One region of the Paeniglutamicibacter sp. ZC-3 genome, then DNA from elsewhere that is predicted to be linked to it. Evidence: riboswitches for the same ligand, from Rfam matches in the RefSeq annotation. Region 1 holds a riboswitch; the other holds the start of a gene.
The links. A riboswitch is a leader RNA that binds a small molecule or an ion and turns the genes downstream of it on or off. The one in region 1 is predicted to bind thiamine pyrophosphate.

Region 1 (7,556 bases):
AAGGAAGTTAATGAACGTAGCTGCGGCCCAGGCGCTCTTTGGACCGTTGACTTCCAACGCAGGGCGTTTGACCAGGTCGCGCAGGGCTACGAATTGGAGAGCCAGCTGGGCAATTCCCATAACGGCGATTCGCCATCGTGCCACGACTGATAGTTCGTTCCAGCTTGTGTTCCGGGCCATGCTTCTCCTCGTGAGTCATTTCGGATGCGTCTGGCGCAACCGGCTACCATCTGCCATCGTATCCCTGGCGCTAATGGAAGTGGTCTCGAAGCCGTTCCATCTCGCGTCGGTCCTTTTTCGTCGGCCGGCCGGCGCCCCTGTCCCTGACGGGAACCTGGGGGATGACTTCCTTGGGCCGGACCGGGGTGTGGTCGAGATAGCAGCGGGAGGCGATGTCGGCACCCACCCTCTTGGATATTACGGCGGTCACTTCGAGGATCCTGTCGAATCCGGATTGCCTGACCCGGATGGTGTCTCCCGGAACGACAATCTGTGCGGCCTTGGCGGGTTTGTCGTTTAGGCGCACGTGGCCGGCGCGGCAGGCTGTCGTTGCCGCCGAGCGGGTCTTATAGATTCGAATCGACCATAACCAGGCATCGATTCTGACGGCCTTGGATTCCTGCTTCACCCCGTCAGTCTATCCATCGCAGGACATCGGGCACGGTTATTGAGCAGAGAGCGAGCCGACTGGAGCTGTTCCCGGCCATGCCGGCTTGCTTCGACTGCCAACGAGGGCGAGAGCTCGTTCAGCTGCAACCGTTGGCAGGATCAAACATCCCCGCCTCGATCTGTTGGGCCTGCCGTTGTGCATCGCGCAGTTGCTCGTAGAATCTCACGTTGGGCTCGACCTTCATTGCCGTCGCGTGTCCGGATGCCACGAGGGCTCCGTTGATGAATTCTCCCCCGTGGCTCAGTGCGGCGAGGGTCCGCCCATATTGGTCCAGGCGTTCGGCATCGAATTGCAGCTCGACCTCCGAACCCTTGGGCAGTTTCTTGGCCAGGAATTCGGCCGCCTGCCGGCCGAAGCATTCCCCGGGTTGGTCCGGGCGGGGAATCTCCGGTGCGTCGACGTTTAGCAGCCGGACCTTGGTTCGTTCGCCGTCCAGCATGAGGTAGAGGGTGTCACCGTCGACCACATGCTGAACCGTTGCGCGTGCGTCCGGGTCACCCGTTCGGTCCCCGTAACCGCCGTTGACCTTGGGAAGCAACAACCACGTTCCGGCGACCACCGCTACGCACAAGACAAGCACCGGGACGGCACTGCCTCGACGACGGGACCTACTCATGGCTGTCGCTCATTTTCCTAGACCAGGGCGTTGTCGCAGGCGGTAACGAGCCGGGCCTGAACATCGGCCGGGACCTGGTCGCCGGAGGCAGCGACATCGTCAAGTGCGCTGACGATCTCCGGGGGCAGCCCGCCCTCGCGGACGGCGTCGACCATGGAGGCAACGACCTTGAGGTCGGCTGCGTTGATGGTGCCGTCCTGGATGGGGGCACAAGCCTGCTTGATGAGTTCCTTCTTGGCGCCGTCGGCCAGTTGCGTGGCGGCGGAGGAAGCTGCGGAAGAGGCCGTGTCGGCAATGGTTGCGCAACCGGTCGCCGAGAGCAGGAGGACTGCGCCGGAAACCAGCAGTGCACTTTTGGAGCGTGAAAATGTCATGGGTTCCATCTTAGTTGTTCCCCGGTGGGAGAACTCTGGGTAACCCATGAGTGCTCCCACCCTGGAGATGAACTGCTATCCGCGTGCCGGCACCGTTTCCAGGCGCGCAGGCCTGGCCAGGCCCAGTGTTTCGCGCAGCGTGGTTCCCGGGTAGGCGGAGCGGAACAGGCCGCGCTCTTGGAGGATCGGTACGACCAATCCCACAAAATCATCCAATCCCGCCGGATAACTTGGGCACATGAGGTTGAAGCCCTCACAGGCGCCCGACATGAACCATTCCTCGATCTCGTCCGCGATCTCGGCGGGGGTGCCGATCATGGTTGCATGGCCCCCGCCCGCGGCCAGGAACCCCAGCAGTTCGCGAAGCGTGGGGCGCTGGGTTTCGATGATGCGCTGAACGGTCAGGTAGCGGCCTTGTGGGCCGGTGAAGTCCTCGGCCGGGGGCAGCGGGTCCACCCTGTCGTCCAGCGGATGGGTGTTGTAGTCCTGGCCGGTGAACATGTTGAGCTGGGCGATGGCCGACCCGGTGTCAATGAAGGAATCCAGCACGCGCTTCTTTTCCCATGCCTCTTCCCGCGTGGCACCGATGTACGTGACCAGCCCGGGAAGCACGGGAACCGGATCATTGGAGCGTCCGGCAAAACCCAGTAGTCGCCGGATGTCGGCGGCATACTCGACTGCCGATTCCCTGTCCCAGGAAACGGAGTAGATGGCTTCGGCATGGCGGGCCGCAAAGGAGCGGCCGGCTTCCGAGGATCCCGCCTGGAACAGCACCGGCCGCCCCTGCGGGCACCGGGGGACTGTCAGCGGGCCGGCAACCGAGAAATGGTTGCCGCGGTGGTTGATCGGCCGGACCTGCGCCGGATCAAGGTAACGTCCGGCTTCCCGGTCAACCAGCAGTGCAGAATCCGACCAGGAATCCCACAACCCCTGCAACGCGACAACAAACTCTTCGGCGCGCTCGTAGCGCTGGGCATGAGCCGGCAGGGAATCCATGGAATGATTGCGGGCCTCGGCGTCAAACATGGAGGTCACCACGTTGATGCCCGCCCGCCCGCCGCTGATGTGGTCCAGCGAGGCCAACAGCCTGGCGGCGTGGAAGGGCGTGTAGAAGCTGGCCGAGATCGTGGTGACCAACCCGATGCGGCTGGTGGCACGAGCCATGGCACTGAGAGCAGTCACCGGTTCCAGGAACCAGGGGATCCCTGCCGCGTATTCATGGTTCACGCTCTGCCCGTCGGCAAAAAAGACAGCATCCAGGCAACCGCGCTCGGCAATCCGGGCAAGTTCCTCGTAGTAGGAAATGTCGCCGAGGCGGTCGGCGCTGGATTCGGGGTGGCGCCATCCCATGGTGTGGTGGCCCGCCCCGTAGATGAAGGCGTTCAGGTGCAATTGGCGTGTGGCGTCCACGATGCTTTACCCGACCCCTAGTTCATCACCAGGCCGCCGTCGACAACCAGGTTCTGCCCGGTCACCGCCCGGGACCACGGTGAAGCGAACAGCAGTGCGGCGTCGGCGAACTCCGCCGGGGAAGTGACCCTGCGCAGTGGCGTGGAGCCGGCGATCAGGTCGAAGACCGCTTCCGGGGTGGCGGCGGAGGCATCGGTGGTGCGAAGCAGGCCGCCGGAGATCATGTTCACGCGGATGTTTTCCGGGCCGAGGTCGGCCGCGAACGTGCGGGTCATGGCCAGCAGGGCAGCCTTGGCCGCGGTGTAGTCGTGGTAGGGGACCACGGGGTTCTGGAAGAGGTTTGTCCCGATGTTGACGATGTTGCCAAAGCCCGCGGTTCTCATGCCGGGCAGGGTTGCCTGGATCGTGTTCAGCGCACCGCCAACGATGCCGGTGAACTGCTCCCCGAAAGCCATGTAGCCGATTCCATCGGCCTTGGCACGGGCGTCGCCATTGAACGAAAAATCGGGCAGGGCGTTGTTGACGACAGTGGTGATGGGAGCACCAAAATGTTCGTGCGCCCCGGCCACCAATTGGGAGACTTGATCCGCGTTCGCGACATCGGCTTGGACCGCTATCGCGCGATCGGCCCCGAACTCGGCTGCCAGTTCCCGGGCGGCGGTTTCGCTGGAGCGGTAGTTCAATACAAGCCGTGCGCCCTCGCGCGCAAAGGCCCGGGCCAGGTCTGCCCCGAGTCCGCGTCCTGCCCCGGTGATCAACACGATTTGGTCCTTGATAAGCATTTTCTTGCACCCTTCTGCTGGGCGAAGGGATGCCATGGAACCAGCCGACGGTCGTCCAGGAATTTGGGTACGAGGGCAGTTCAAGCCGGACCGGCATCCCTTCGCTCGGATTATCGAGATCAGGTTCAACGGGTCTATCTCTCAGCCGCCAGGCGGCACCCCGTGTCGAGTCCTGTGGCCAACGTAGCACCGGTACGGGGCAATCCCCGAATCAAGGGCAAGGACGGAGGCGACACACACGAGGCCTCGCCGGTCGGTGTCCGCGGGCAGTGCCACGGATGCGGCAAACTAGTGTGGGTGAGCCAGATGCGAATAATCCAGACCATTGCCGCCGAGTTAACTTCCGGGGGTGCTTCGGTTGCCGACTGGCAGGTGAAGGCCGCCGTCGAATTGCTCGATGCCGGATCGACCGTCCCCTTCATTGCCCGATACCGCAAGGAAGCCACCGGAACCCTGGACGACACCCAGCTGCGCCTGCTTGAGGAGCGGCTGCGCTACCTGCGTGAATTGGAGGACCGCCGGGAAGCGATCCTGAAGGCCATCGAGGAGCAGGGGAAACTCACCGACGAGCTGCGGGCCGCCATCATGGCTGCCGGTACCAAGGCCGAATTGGAGGACCTGTATCTGCCATACAAGTCCAAGCGCCGCACCCGCGCCCAGATCGCCCGCGAGGCCGGACTCGAGCCGCTGGCCGACTCGCTGATCCGCGATCCCGCCCAGGATCCCGAAGCGTTGGCAGCCACCTTCCTAAACCCCGAGCACGAGGTCAATGCGGCATCCGATGCCCTGGCCGGTGCCCGGGCCATTCTCACCGAACGTGCCTCGCAGGACGCGGTGCTGGTCTCCGAATTGCGCGAACGGCTGTGGACACGAGGGAAGATCTCGTCCAAGATCGCATCCGGCGCCCCTGCCGCGGATGCCTCGAAGTTCTCCGACTACGAAGACTTCGTGCAGCCCGTTGCCACCCAGCCCTCGCACCGCATCCTCGCGCTGCTGCGCGGAGAACGCGAGGGTGCGCTGAACCTGGAGCTGGCCGAGGCCGACCCGCGCGACGAGGCGGCGCTCACCGAGGCGCGGGCCGGATATGAGGCCGCCGTCGCCCGTTCGCTGGGCATCAAGGCCGCTGCCGATGCGCCGGCTGGCAAGTGGCTGGCACAAACCGTTCGCCTGGCCTGGCGCGGACGCCTGTTGGCACGGTTGGAGGCGGACCTGCGCACGCGGCTCTTCGAGGCCGCGGAGGAAGCCAGTGTCAAGGTCTTCGCCGCCAACCTGCGCGACGTGCTGCTGGCCGCCCCTGCCGGAAACCGGGCGGTGCTTGGGCTGGACCCCGGGTTGCGCACCGGGGTGAAGGTTGCCGTCGTCGACGCCACCGGCAAAGTGGTCGACATTGCCACCATCTACCCACACGCCCCGGCGAACAAATGGGATGCCTCCGTGGCGACCCTGGTGGCACTGGCAACCAAGCACGGCACCGAACTGATTGCCGTGGGCAACGGGACCGCAAGCCGCGAGACCGACAAACTGGCCGGCGAGGTCATCGCCAAGCTGACCAACAAGCCTGCCAAGGTCATCGTCTCCGAGGCCGGGGCATCGGTGTATTCGGCGTCGGCGCTGGCAAGCGCCGAGTTGCCGGACCTGGATGTCTCCATCCGCGGTGCGGTGTCCATTGCCCGCCGACTGCAGGATCCGCTGGCCGAACTGGTGAAGATCGAACCCAAGTCCATCGGCGTGGGCCAGTATCAGCACGATTTGACCCCGGCCAAGCTTGACCGCTCCCTGGATGCCGTGGTCGAGGACTGCGTCAACGCCGTCGGCGTGGATGTGAACACCGCATCCCCGGCGCTGCTGGCCCGGGTGGCCGGAGTCGGTTCGCTGCTGAGCCGCAACATCGTCGAACACCGCAATGCGAACGGCCCTTTCACCACCCGCCGGTCCCTGTTGAAGGTTCCGCGCCTGGGAGCCAAGGCCTTTGAGCAATGTGCCGGATTCCTGCGCATCACCGGCGGCAAGCAGCCGCTGGATGCCTCCGCCGTGCACCCCGAGGCGTACGGGCTGGCCGAAACCCTGCTGGCAGCCGCCGACGCCGGCAACCAGTCGGTGGCCACCCTGAATGCCGCAGACTTTGTCACCGAGCAATTCGGCCTGCCCACGGTCAAGGACGTCATCGCCGAACTGGTGCGTCCTGCCCGTGACCCGCGCCCCGACTTCAAGACCGCTAACCTCAAGGAAGGCGTGGAAAAGATCGGCGACCTGCAAGTCGGCATGATCCTGGAAGGCACCGTTTCCAATGTGGCAGCCTTCGGTGCTTTCGTTGACGTGGGAGTCCACCAAGACGGACTGGTCCATGTCTCGGCGATGAGCAACAAGTTTATTTCCGATCCACGCGAAGTCGTCACATCGGGCCAGGTTGTCAAGGTCAAGGTGCTGGAGGTCGACCCGGAACGCAAGCGCATCTCGCTTACCCTGCGCCTGGATGACGAGCCCGGGGCCAAAGCCGAGCGGACGGACCGGGCACCGCGAGGCAACGGGCAGCGCAACGAACAGCGGGGCCAACGCCCGGCACGCGGCGGCGAGGGAAACCAGCGCGGCGGCAAACCGCAACAGAGCCGGCCGGCCAGCGCCCCCGGGTCGAACGCAAACACCGCCATGGCCGAGGCCCTGCGCCGCGCCGGCTTGAGCAGCTAGCACCGGCCCACCGCGCCACGGCATCCGGTGGCGGCCCCGAATGGTCCGCCACCGGAAACCCGGCGCGTTGCCACGGATATCGGGCCACGCGAAAGGTGGCGTACCGTTGTCTGCGATGCCCCACGCTCCGGAGGGGCATTCCGGCCGCGAAACACACTGAGAGAAGCCCGCAATGGATGGCGAAACACTGAGCGAATTGATCATGACGGTATTCATGGTGCTGCTCATGGTTGCCATGGCCTACATGATGAAAGCCGCCGCCACCGGACAAATCAGGCGTAATGCCTGGATCGGGATCCGCACCGCAGCCCTGACCCACTGCGACAAGTGCTGGCTGCTGGGCCATCACGCGGCGGCGAACAAGAGCACCATGGGCTGTTGGCTGGCCGCAGTGATCATGGCAGCCGGAGGCATCCTCTCAACATTGGTGACGCTACCTGGCTTTGTCCATCCCGCAGCCCTGATGGCGGGGCTGGCCGTGATGCTGGTCGGCCTGTTTCTTGGGGTGCGCGACGGCCACCGGGCGGCTGCCAAGATCCATGCCGGGCAGCGCATCGTTTCCTCTTAAACCCGTCGTGACCAAGACCTGCGAACCAAGGTGAGCATCACCTTGGTAGCCCTTCGCCGGTACGCAATGCATGACATATTTAGCCCGAGGTAAGTACGGCCATACTTCGGTGACAAGCCCCCGCGGAGCGCGTAGCGTGTGTGCCATGGAACTTACAGGAAAGCTTGCCGACGCATTCAACGACCAGATCACCCTGGAACTCCAGGCCTCGACGGTGTACCGCCAGTTGGCCATCGAAATGGATGTCCTGAGCCTGCCCGGCATCGCCGCATGGTTCCGTGCACAGTCCGCCGAGGAACTGGTACACGCGGAGAAGTTCATCGCGCATATGACCAACCGCGGAGCACACCCGGCGATCGGCGCCATCGGTGCCCCCGGGCTGAACGTGGTAACGGTTGACGGTGCTTTCCAGGCCTCCCTCGACCACGAGAAGAAGGTCTCCGAATCCATC
Region 2 (7,556 bases), on a different contig from region 1:
TCCCGGGCGCGGAGATGCCGCAGAAGCTCCCGTAGTCGATGAGTTCGGTGATCGGGGAGGCCTCCGGGTCCCGGGCGATGCGCAGTTCGCGCCAGCGTGCGCCGAGCGCATCGAAGACCAGCAGCCGGCCCAGCAGGGTCTCGCCCACGCCGGTGATGAGCTTGACGGCCTCCGTCACCATCATGGCCCCGATCGAGGCACACAGCATCCCGAAGACACCGCCCTCCGCGCAGGAGGGGACGGTGCCCGCCGCCGGAGGCTCCGGATAGAGATCGCGGTAATTCGGGCCGTGCTTCGCCCAGAAGACGCTCACCTGTCCATCGAAGCGCAGGATCGAACCCCAGACGTAGGGCTTGCCCAGCAGCGCCGCGGCGTCGTTGACCAGATAGCGCGTGGCAAAGTTGTCCGCGCCGTCCAGGATGACGTCGTAGCCGGCGAAGATCTCCAGCACATTGGTCGAATCCAGCCGCACCGGATGCAGCACGATCTCCACCCCGGGGTTGATGGCTGCAATCGATTCGCGGGCGGACTCCAGCTTGGTGCGGCCGATGTCGTGGACCCCGTGGATCACCTGGCGCTGCAAGTTGCTCAGTTCAACGGTGTCGTCATCGACGATCCCCAGCGTTCCCACCCCGGCGGCGGCCAGATACAGCAGCGCGGGCGAGCCCAGGCCGCCGGCGCCGATGACCAGCACCTTGGCGTTGCGCAGCCGGCGCTGTCCCTCGAGCCCGATCTCCGGCATGAGGGCATGGCGGGAGTAGCGTTCGAGTTCCTCGGCGATCAGGGGCGGCCCCGGTTCCACGAGGGGCGGCAACATTGCCATGTTGTTTTCGACGAGCGTCTGACTCAATGAAACCTGCCTTAGGGGGACAAAAGGGACAACAAAAAATGATCTGCCGTTTGCAACCAGAACAATGTTGGTCATCCCCGCGAAACGCTTTTGGGGGATGACCCTTAAGGAGTGGGGCTACTGGCCATCCACGGGAGAGCCGTCGATTTCGCGGCCTTCCTCGGTGCACAGGCATAGCCTGTTGCCCTGCGCATCGGTGGCCACCACAAACCTGGGGGCGGCCTCGGGGTCCAGGGCAGCGCCGGTGGCTTCCAACTCGCTGAGGATGGGCGAACTTTCACTGTGCGGCACCGTGATGTCCAGGTGGAAACGGTTGGCGTTGGGCGTGGCGGTCTTTTGGAACCACAGGGCCGGTCCCCGGCCGAAGGGGTCGGCCAGGCTGCCGTCCTTCTGCCGCTTGTAGCCCAGCGCCGTGCGCCAGGTTTCCGAGATGGCGTCCTCGTCGTCGGTGTCGATGGCGATCTCCACCACGCGCAACAGTTCAGGCTTGGCCACGGCGCCGGAGTTCTGCGCCTGGGCGGAGATCGACCTGGCCAGCGCCGCATCGCGCGCACTCACCCTGCCTCCTGCGTCGTGCGAGGTCAGGGTGATGAACAAGGTGTCGTAGCGCCAGTCGACGTCCGGGTGGTGGTTGGCTTCCTGCGCCAGGGCGCCGATGGTGGAAAACAGCGCCAGCGCCGAGGCCGAGGACTGGCACTTCAGCGCGGTGCGCAGCGCTCCCATTCCATAGCGCCACTGCGGCAGCTGCAGCAGATTCGCCTGGACTTGTTCGAGTGTCAGAACGTCTTTTGCGGGCATGGTTCTCTCCTTCGGGTTCCGGTTCTAGAGATCCGGGCGTCCCTCCATGGCGGAGGAGGCCAGGGCGTGCGTGCGCCTGGGGATGCGCCCTGCTTGTGCCGCCAGTCTGCCACCAATGACGGCATGTCTAAAGGCCTGTGCCATGGCCACCGGGTCCTGTGCCCGGGTCACCGCGGAGGCCAGCAGAACCGCATCGCAGCCCAGCTCCATGGCCAGCGCGGCATCGGAGGCGGTGCCGATTCCGGCATCGAGGATGACGGGGATCGAGGCCCGGGAGACGATCAATTCGATGTTGTGCGGGTTCAGGATTCCCAGCCCGGTCCCGATCGGGGCGCCCAGCGGCATGACGGCCGCGGCCCCAAGCTGTTCCAGGCGCAGGGCAAGCACCGGATCGTCGTTGGTGTACGCGAAGACCTTGAAGCCGCGCTCCACCAGGGCCTCGGTGGCCTCGACGAGTTCGAGCGCGTCGGGCAGCAGCGTGTGCTCGTCGGCGATCACCTCGAGCTTGACCCAGTCGGTTTCCAGGGCCTCGCGTCCGAGCTCGGCGGTCATGACCGCCTCGCGGGCGGTGAAGCAGCCGGCGGTGTTGGGCAGGACGCGGATGTTGTTCTCCAACAGCAGGTCAAAGAGGTTGGTGCCGCCGGTGGACCCCGGGCCGGGAGCGCTGTAGCGGCGCATGGCCACCGTGGTCAGCTCGGTGCCGGAAGCAATCAGCGCGGCACCCAGCCCGTCCAGGCTCGGGGCGCCGCCGGTGCCCATGATGAGCCGTGAGCCCAGGGTGATGCCGTCGATGACCAGCGGTTCGGCCTGCGTGAGTGTTTGTGTCATGGTCCTTCGCTTTCTTCCAAGAGGGGGGCGGGGCGGAGGTGCAGGGAGGTGCTTAGCCGCCCTGGACGGCGGTGACGATCTCGATGTCGTCGTGCTGCTCAAGCTCGGTCACCGACCACTGGCTGCGCGGCACGATCCCGGAGTTGCGGGCAACGGCCACGCCCAGGCGTCCGCCGTCGGCTGGCTTGCCGGTGGGCAGCAGCTCGCGGCCGGTGACGGCGGTGACGAGTTCGGCCAGGGTGGTTCCGGCGGCCAGCGGCCGGGGGGCGCCGTTGAGTTGGATGGTGCTCATGCATACTCCTTGGGTTTCAATGCCGGTGAGAACCGGTCGGGTCGGAAGCGGTCCCAGGCGGGGTCGCTGCGGCCGGCGACCAGCTCGAGGACGATGTGGGCGGCGACCGGCGTGAGCAGCACGCCGTGGCGGAAGAATCCGGTGGCGATCAGCAGACCCGGCACATCCGCACCATCCCAGGCCGCCACGCGTCCGAGCAGCGGCGCGTTGTCGGGGGTCCCGGGGCGGGCGCGGGCGGTGGTTTCGATGAGTTCGAGCTCGGCGACCGCGGGCAGCAGCACCTGCGCGTCGCGCAGCAGCTGGTGCACTCCCCCGGCGCTGACCCCCGGGTTGCCGTCCTCGCGGGCGGTCGCTCCGATGACCACGGTGTCATCCTCGCGCGGGACCACGTACACCGGCAGCCCGCGCACCATCCCGCGCAGCGTGGCGGTGGTCAGCGGACGCAGGTGCTCGGGCACGCGCAACCGCAGGATGTCCCCGTGCACCGGGCGCAGCGGAAGCACCAGGGATTCGGGCAGTCCGGCGAAATCGGCGGCACCCAGGCCGTTGGCGAGGATCGTCTCGCGGGCATGGATCTCGGTGCCGTCGGCAAGCAGCACCCCGGTGACCGGGGAGCGGGAATCGGCGGGGTCCTGGTGCAGCAGGCCCGTCGCCCGGGCGCGGACGAGGGTCTTGGACGGTTCGGTCCCGTCGCGTTCGCGGCCCACGGCGGCCAGGCGCGTCAGGATGGCTTTGGCCAGGGCCCGCGGGTCGACCTGGTGGTCCTGTGTGATCAAATGGGCGGCGGAAATGTTCGGGGACAGCATCGGCTCGCGCACCCTGGCCTCCCGGGTGGTCACCCGGTCCACCTGAAGTCCCTGCCGGGTTTGTGCCTCGCGCAGGTCGCCCAGCGCGGCGCGGTCGGCGGCGTCGGCAGCGAGGGCCAGCGTGGGGGTGGTGCGGTATCCGATGTCCAGCCCGGTCTCGGCGGCCAGGGTCCGGGCAAAGCCGGGCCAGCGGGCGGAGGAAGCCAGGGTAAGGGAAAGCAGGTCCTCTTCCTGGTAGTGCAGCTCGCTGACCGGGGCCAGCATGCCGGCGGCGGCGTACGTGGCACCGGCGGCCGGGTCCGGGTCGATCAGCGTGATCCGGTGCCCGGCGCGCTGGGCTTCCAGGGCGATGCCCAGGCCGATGATTCCGCCGCCGATGACGGCAATGCCGGTGGACAGGGGGTCGGGCACGGTGCACGACATCGAGGTCTCCTTCCCTACGCCGGTATGAGCCGGATCAGGTTCCACGCCGCCCCGGTGTGGGGATGGCGTCTGTCGGTCGGCGCAATCGGCGCCCTCTCAGCCAGCTTTCCTGGCTCCCGCGGTACTGAACTAGTCTATGAGACATGAGCCAGATCACCACCCAAGATGAAGCAACTCCCGTCTTAAGCGCCCCGGGCCTCGCCTCCGCACGCCTGTACTTGTGCACCGATGCCCGGGCCGACCGCGGGGATTTCGCCGAGTTCCTGCGTGCCGCCTATGCCGGCGGGGTGGACATCATCCAGCTGCGCGACAAGAACCTCGATGCCGGGCAGGAGCTCGAGCTGCTCCGGGTGCTGCGCGATGTGGCCGGGGAATTCGGCAAGTTGTGGTCGGTCAACGATCGCGCCGACCTCGCGCTGCTTTCCGGCGCACCGGTGTTCCACGTGGGCCAAAAGGACCTGCCGCTTCCGGGTGTACGGTCCTTGCTCGGCCCCTCGGCCATCGTGGGGCTGTCCAGCCACGATCCCGAACAGATCACCGCGGCGGATGCAGACCCCAACACCGACTACTTCTGTGTCGGCCCACTGTGGGCCACCCCGACCAAGCCCGGCCGCGCGGCCGTCGGACTGGAGATGGTGGAACACGCCGCCGCCCTCCAAACATCCAAGCCGTGGTTCGCCATCGGCGGGATCGACCTCGCCAACGTGGAGCAGGTCGTCGCCGCCGGAGCCTCGCGCATCGTGGTGGTGCGCGCGATCACCGACGCAGACGACCCGACCGAGGCGGCCAGGGCATTGCTTTCCAGGTTGCCGGAACTTGGCTGAGCTGCTGGGTCCGGCTGCGGGCAGGATTTGGTGCGGTGCCGCAGTTTCCAAGAAGCCGACGCCGGCACCGGGGCGATAGTGTAGGCACGGGAGTTCCGCCGACGCGGAAACGGCACGAAGGGGAAAAGCGATGACCAGCGAGATGACCACCAACAGGCCCGCATCGGTGCACGCCGCGGACAGCCACGAGGTGATCCGCGTGCGCGGCGCGCGGGTGAACAACCTCAAGGACATCAGCGTCGAGATCCCCAAGCGCCGCCTCACGGTGTTCACCGGCGTCTCCGGATCCGGCAAGTCCTCGCTGGTCTTCGGCACCATTGCCGCCGAGTCCCAGCGCATGATCAACGAGACGTACTCCGCGTTCGTACAGGGCTTCATGCCCACCCTGGCCCGCCCCGAGGTCGACACGCTCGAGGGGCTGACCACCGCGATCCTGGTGGACCAGGAACGCCTAGGCTCCAACCCGCGCTCCACCGTCGGGACCGTCACCGACGCGAACGCGATGCTGCGCATCGTCTACTCCCGACTGGCGCAGCCGCACATCGGCTCCCCGCAGGCCTACTCCTTCAACGTCCCCTCGGTCTCCGGCGCCGGCGCCGTCACCCTCGAAAAGGGCGGCAAGAAGATCAAGGAGCGGCGCAGCTTCTCCATCACCGGCGGCATGTGCCCGGAGTGCGAGGGCCGCGGGAAGGTCAACGACTTCGACCTCACCGCGCTGTTCGACGAGACCAAGTCACTTTCCGAGGGGGCGCTGACGGTTCCCGGATACTCCATGGACGGCTGGTACGGGCGCATTTTCTCCGGATCCGGCTACTTCGACATGGACAAGAAGCTGGCCAAATTCACCAAGACCGAAATGCATGACCTGCTGTACCGGGAGCCCACCAAGATCAAGGTCGAGGGCATCAACCTCACCTACGAAGGCATTATCCCCAAGATGCAGAAGTCCTTCCTGGCCAAGGACGTCGAAGCCATGCAGCCGCACATCCGCGCCTTCGTGGAGCGCGCCATTACGTTCACCGCCTGCCCCGAGTGCGGCGGTACGCGCCTGGCCGAGCACGCCCGAAACTCCAAGATCGACGGGAAGTCGATCGCCGACGCCTGCGCCATGCAGATCAGCGACCTGGCAGCGTGGGTCCGCGGGCTTCGCGAACCCTCGGTCGCCCCGCTGCTCGGCGCCCTGGGAGACACGCTGGATTCCTTCGTCGACATCGGGCTGGGCTACCTCTCCCTTGACCGCCCCTCCGGTACGCTTTCGGGCGGCGAGGCGCAGCGCACCAAGATGATCCGCCACTTGGGTTCCTCGCTCACCGACGTCACCTACGTCTTCGACGAGCCGACCATCGGGCTGCACCCGCACGACATCGACAAGATGAACGAGCTGCTGCTTGCCCTGCGCGACAAGGGAAACACCGTGCTGGTCGTCGAGCACAAGCCCGAGGCCATCGCCATCGCCGACCACGTCGTTGACCTAGGCCCGAAGGCAGGCACCGCCGGCGGGCAGATCATGTACGAGGGCTCCGTGCAGGGCCTGCGCTCCAGCGACACCATTACCGGGCGCCACCTGGATGACCGGGCGACGCTGAAGGAGACCGTGCGCACTTCCACCTCGGCGCTTCAGGTGCGCGGTGCCAACACCAACAACCTGAAGAACGTCGACGTGGACATCCCCCTGGGCGTGCTCACGGTGCTCACCGGCGTCGCCGGGTCCGGAAAAAGCTCGCTGGTCACCGGTTCGGTGGCCGGGCGCGAGGGCGTCATCAGCATCGACCAGGGTTCCATCAAGGGCTCCCGGCGCTCCAACCCCGCCACCTACACCGGGTTGCTGGAGCCGATCCGCAAGGCCTTCGCGAAGGCCAACGGCGTGAAGCCGGCACTGTTCAGCGCGAATTCCGAGGGCGCCTGCCCCACCTGCAACGGCGCCGGGGTCATCTACACCGACCTGGGCATGATGGCCGGGGTCTCCAGCACCTGCGAGGAGTGCGAGGGCAAGCGCTTCGACGCGATGGTGCTCGACTACCATCTGGGCGGCAAGGACATCTCCGAGGTGCTGGCGATGTCGGTGGCGCAAGCCGAGGAATTCTTCGCCGCCGGCGAGGCGAAGCTGCCGGCAGCACATAAGATCCTCTCCCGGCTCTCGGACGTGGGCCTGGGCTACCTGGGCATCGGCCAGCCGCTGACCACACTTTCGGGCGGCGAACGCCAACGCCTCAAACTGGCCACCCACATGGGAGAATCCGGCGGCATCCTCATCCTGGACGAGCCGACCACGGGCCTGCACCTGGCCGACGTCCAGCAGCTGCTGGGCCTGCTGGACAAGCTGGTGGAGTCGGGCAAGTCGGTCATCGTGATCGAGCACCACCAGGCGGTCATGGCCCACGCCGACTGGATCATCGACCTCGGCCCGGGCGCCGGCCACGACGGGGGCACCATCGTTTTCGAGGGGACCCCTGCGGAGCTGGTGGCCGATGGTTCCACGCTGACCGGCAAGCACCTGGGAGCCTACGTCGGAGCGTAGCCGTCCCGGCCCGCTATGAGGCCGGGGTGCACTTCACGCTGGTCACGAGCAGGACCTTGGACAGCTCCGCCGTGACGCGCGCCGGCGCGCCGCTAAGCCCCGAGGCCGTGGGCGTGATTGTCACGGCATACACGTAGGTGCCCAACAGGGCCGCGCCGTCCAGGCGCAAGGTTGCCGTTGTGTTCGATGTGGTTTTTGTGGTCGTGACCGAGTTCCG

Region 2: another riboswitch for thiamine pyrophosphate. It lies ahead of thiO (glycine oxidase ThiO); the one in region 1 lies ahead of OIU93_RS10805 (3-oxoacyl-ACP reductase).

Annotation. Positions count from the first base shown of each region.
Region 1 covers NZ_JAOYTG010000008.1:146,346-153,901, reverse strand. Annotated here, with positions in the region: gene OIU93_RS10830 (PLDc N-terminal domain-containing protein) at 1-120, opposite strand, end outside; gene OIU93_RS10825 (RNA-binding S4 domain-containing protein) at 251-628, opposite strand; gene OIU93_RS10820 (thermonuclease family protein) at 747-1,286, opposite strand; gene OIU93_RS10815 (hypothetical protein) at 1,304-1,660, opposite strand; gene OIU93_RS10810 (LLM class flavin-dependent oxidoreductase) at 1,736-3,070, opposite strand; gene OIU93_RS10805 (3-oxoacyl-ACP reductase) at 3,088-3,852, opposite strand; TPP riboswitch at 3,932-4,025, opposite strand; gene OIU93_RS10800 (Tex family protein) at 4,159-6,537, shown strand; gene OIU93_RS10795 (hypothetical protein) at 6,710-7,105, shown strand; gene OIU93_RS10790 (ferritin) at 7,251-7,556, shown strand, end outside.
Region 2 covers NZ_JAOYTG010000018.1:28,901-36,456, reverse strand. Annotated here, with positions in the region: gene moeB (molybdopterin-synthase adenylyltransferase MoeB) at 1-823, opposite strand, end outside; gene OIU93_RS16160 (4a-hydroxytetrahydrobiopterin dehydratase) at 968-1,648, opposite strand; gene OIU93_RS16155 (thiazole synthase) at 1,673-2,476, opposite strand; gene thiS (sulfur carrier protein ThiS) at 2,529-2,768, opposite strand; gene thiO (glycine oxidase ThiO) at 2,765-3,997, opposite strand; TPP riboswitch at 3,992-4,126, opposite strand; gene thiE (thiamine phosphate synthase) at 4,141-4,821, shown strand; gene OIU93_RS16135 (excinuclease ABC subunit UvrA) at 4,952-7,339, shown strand; gene OIU93_RS16130 (hypothetical protein) at 7,353-7,556, opposite strand, start outside.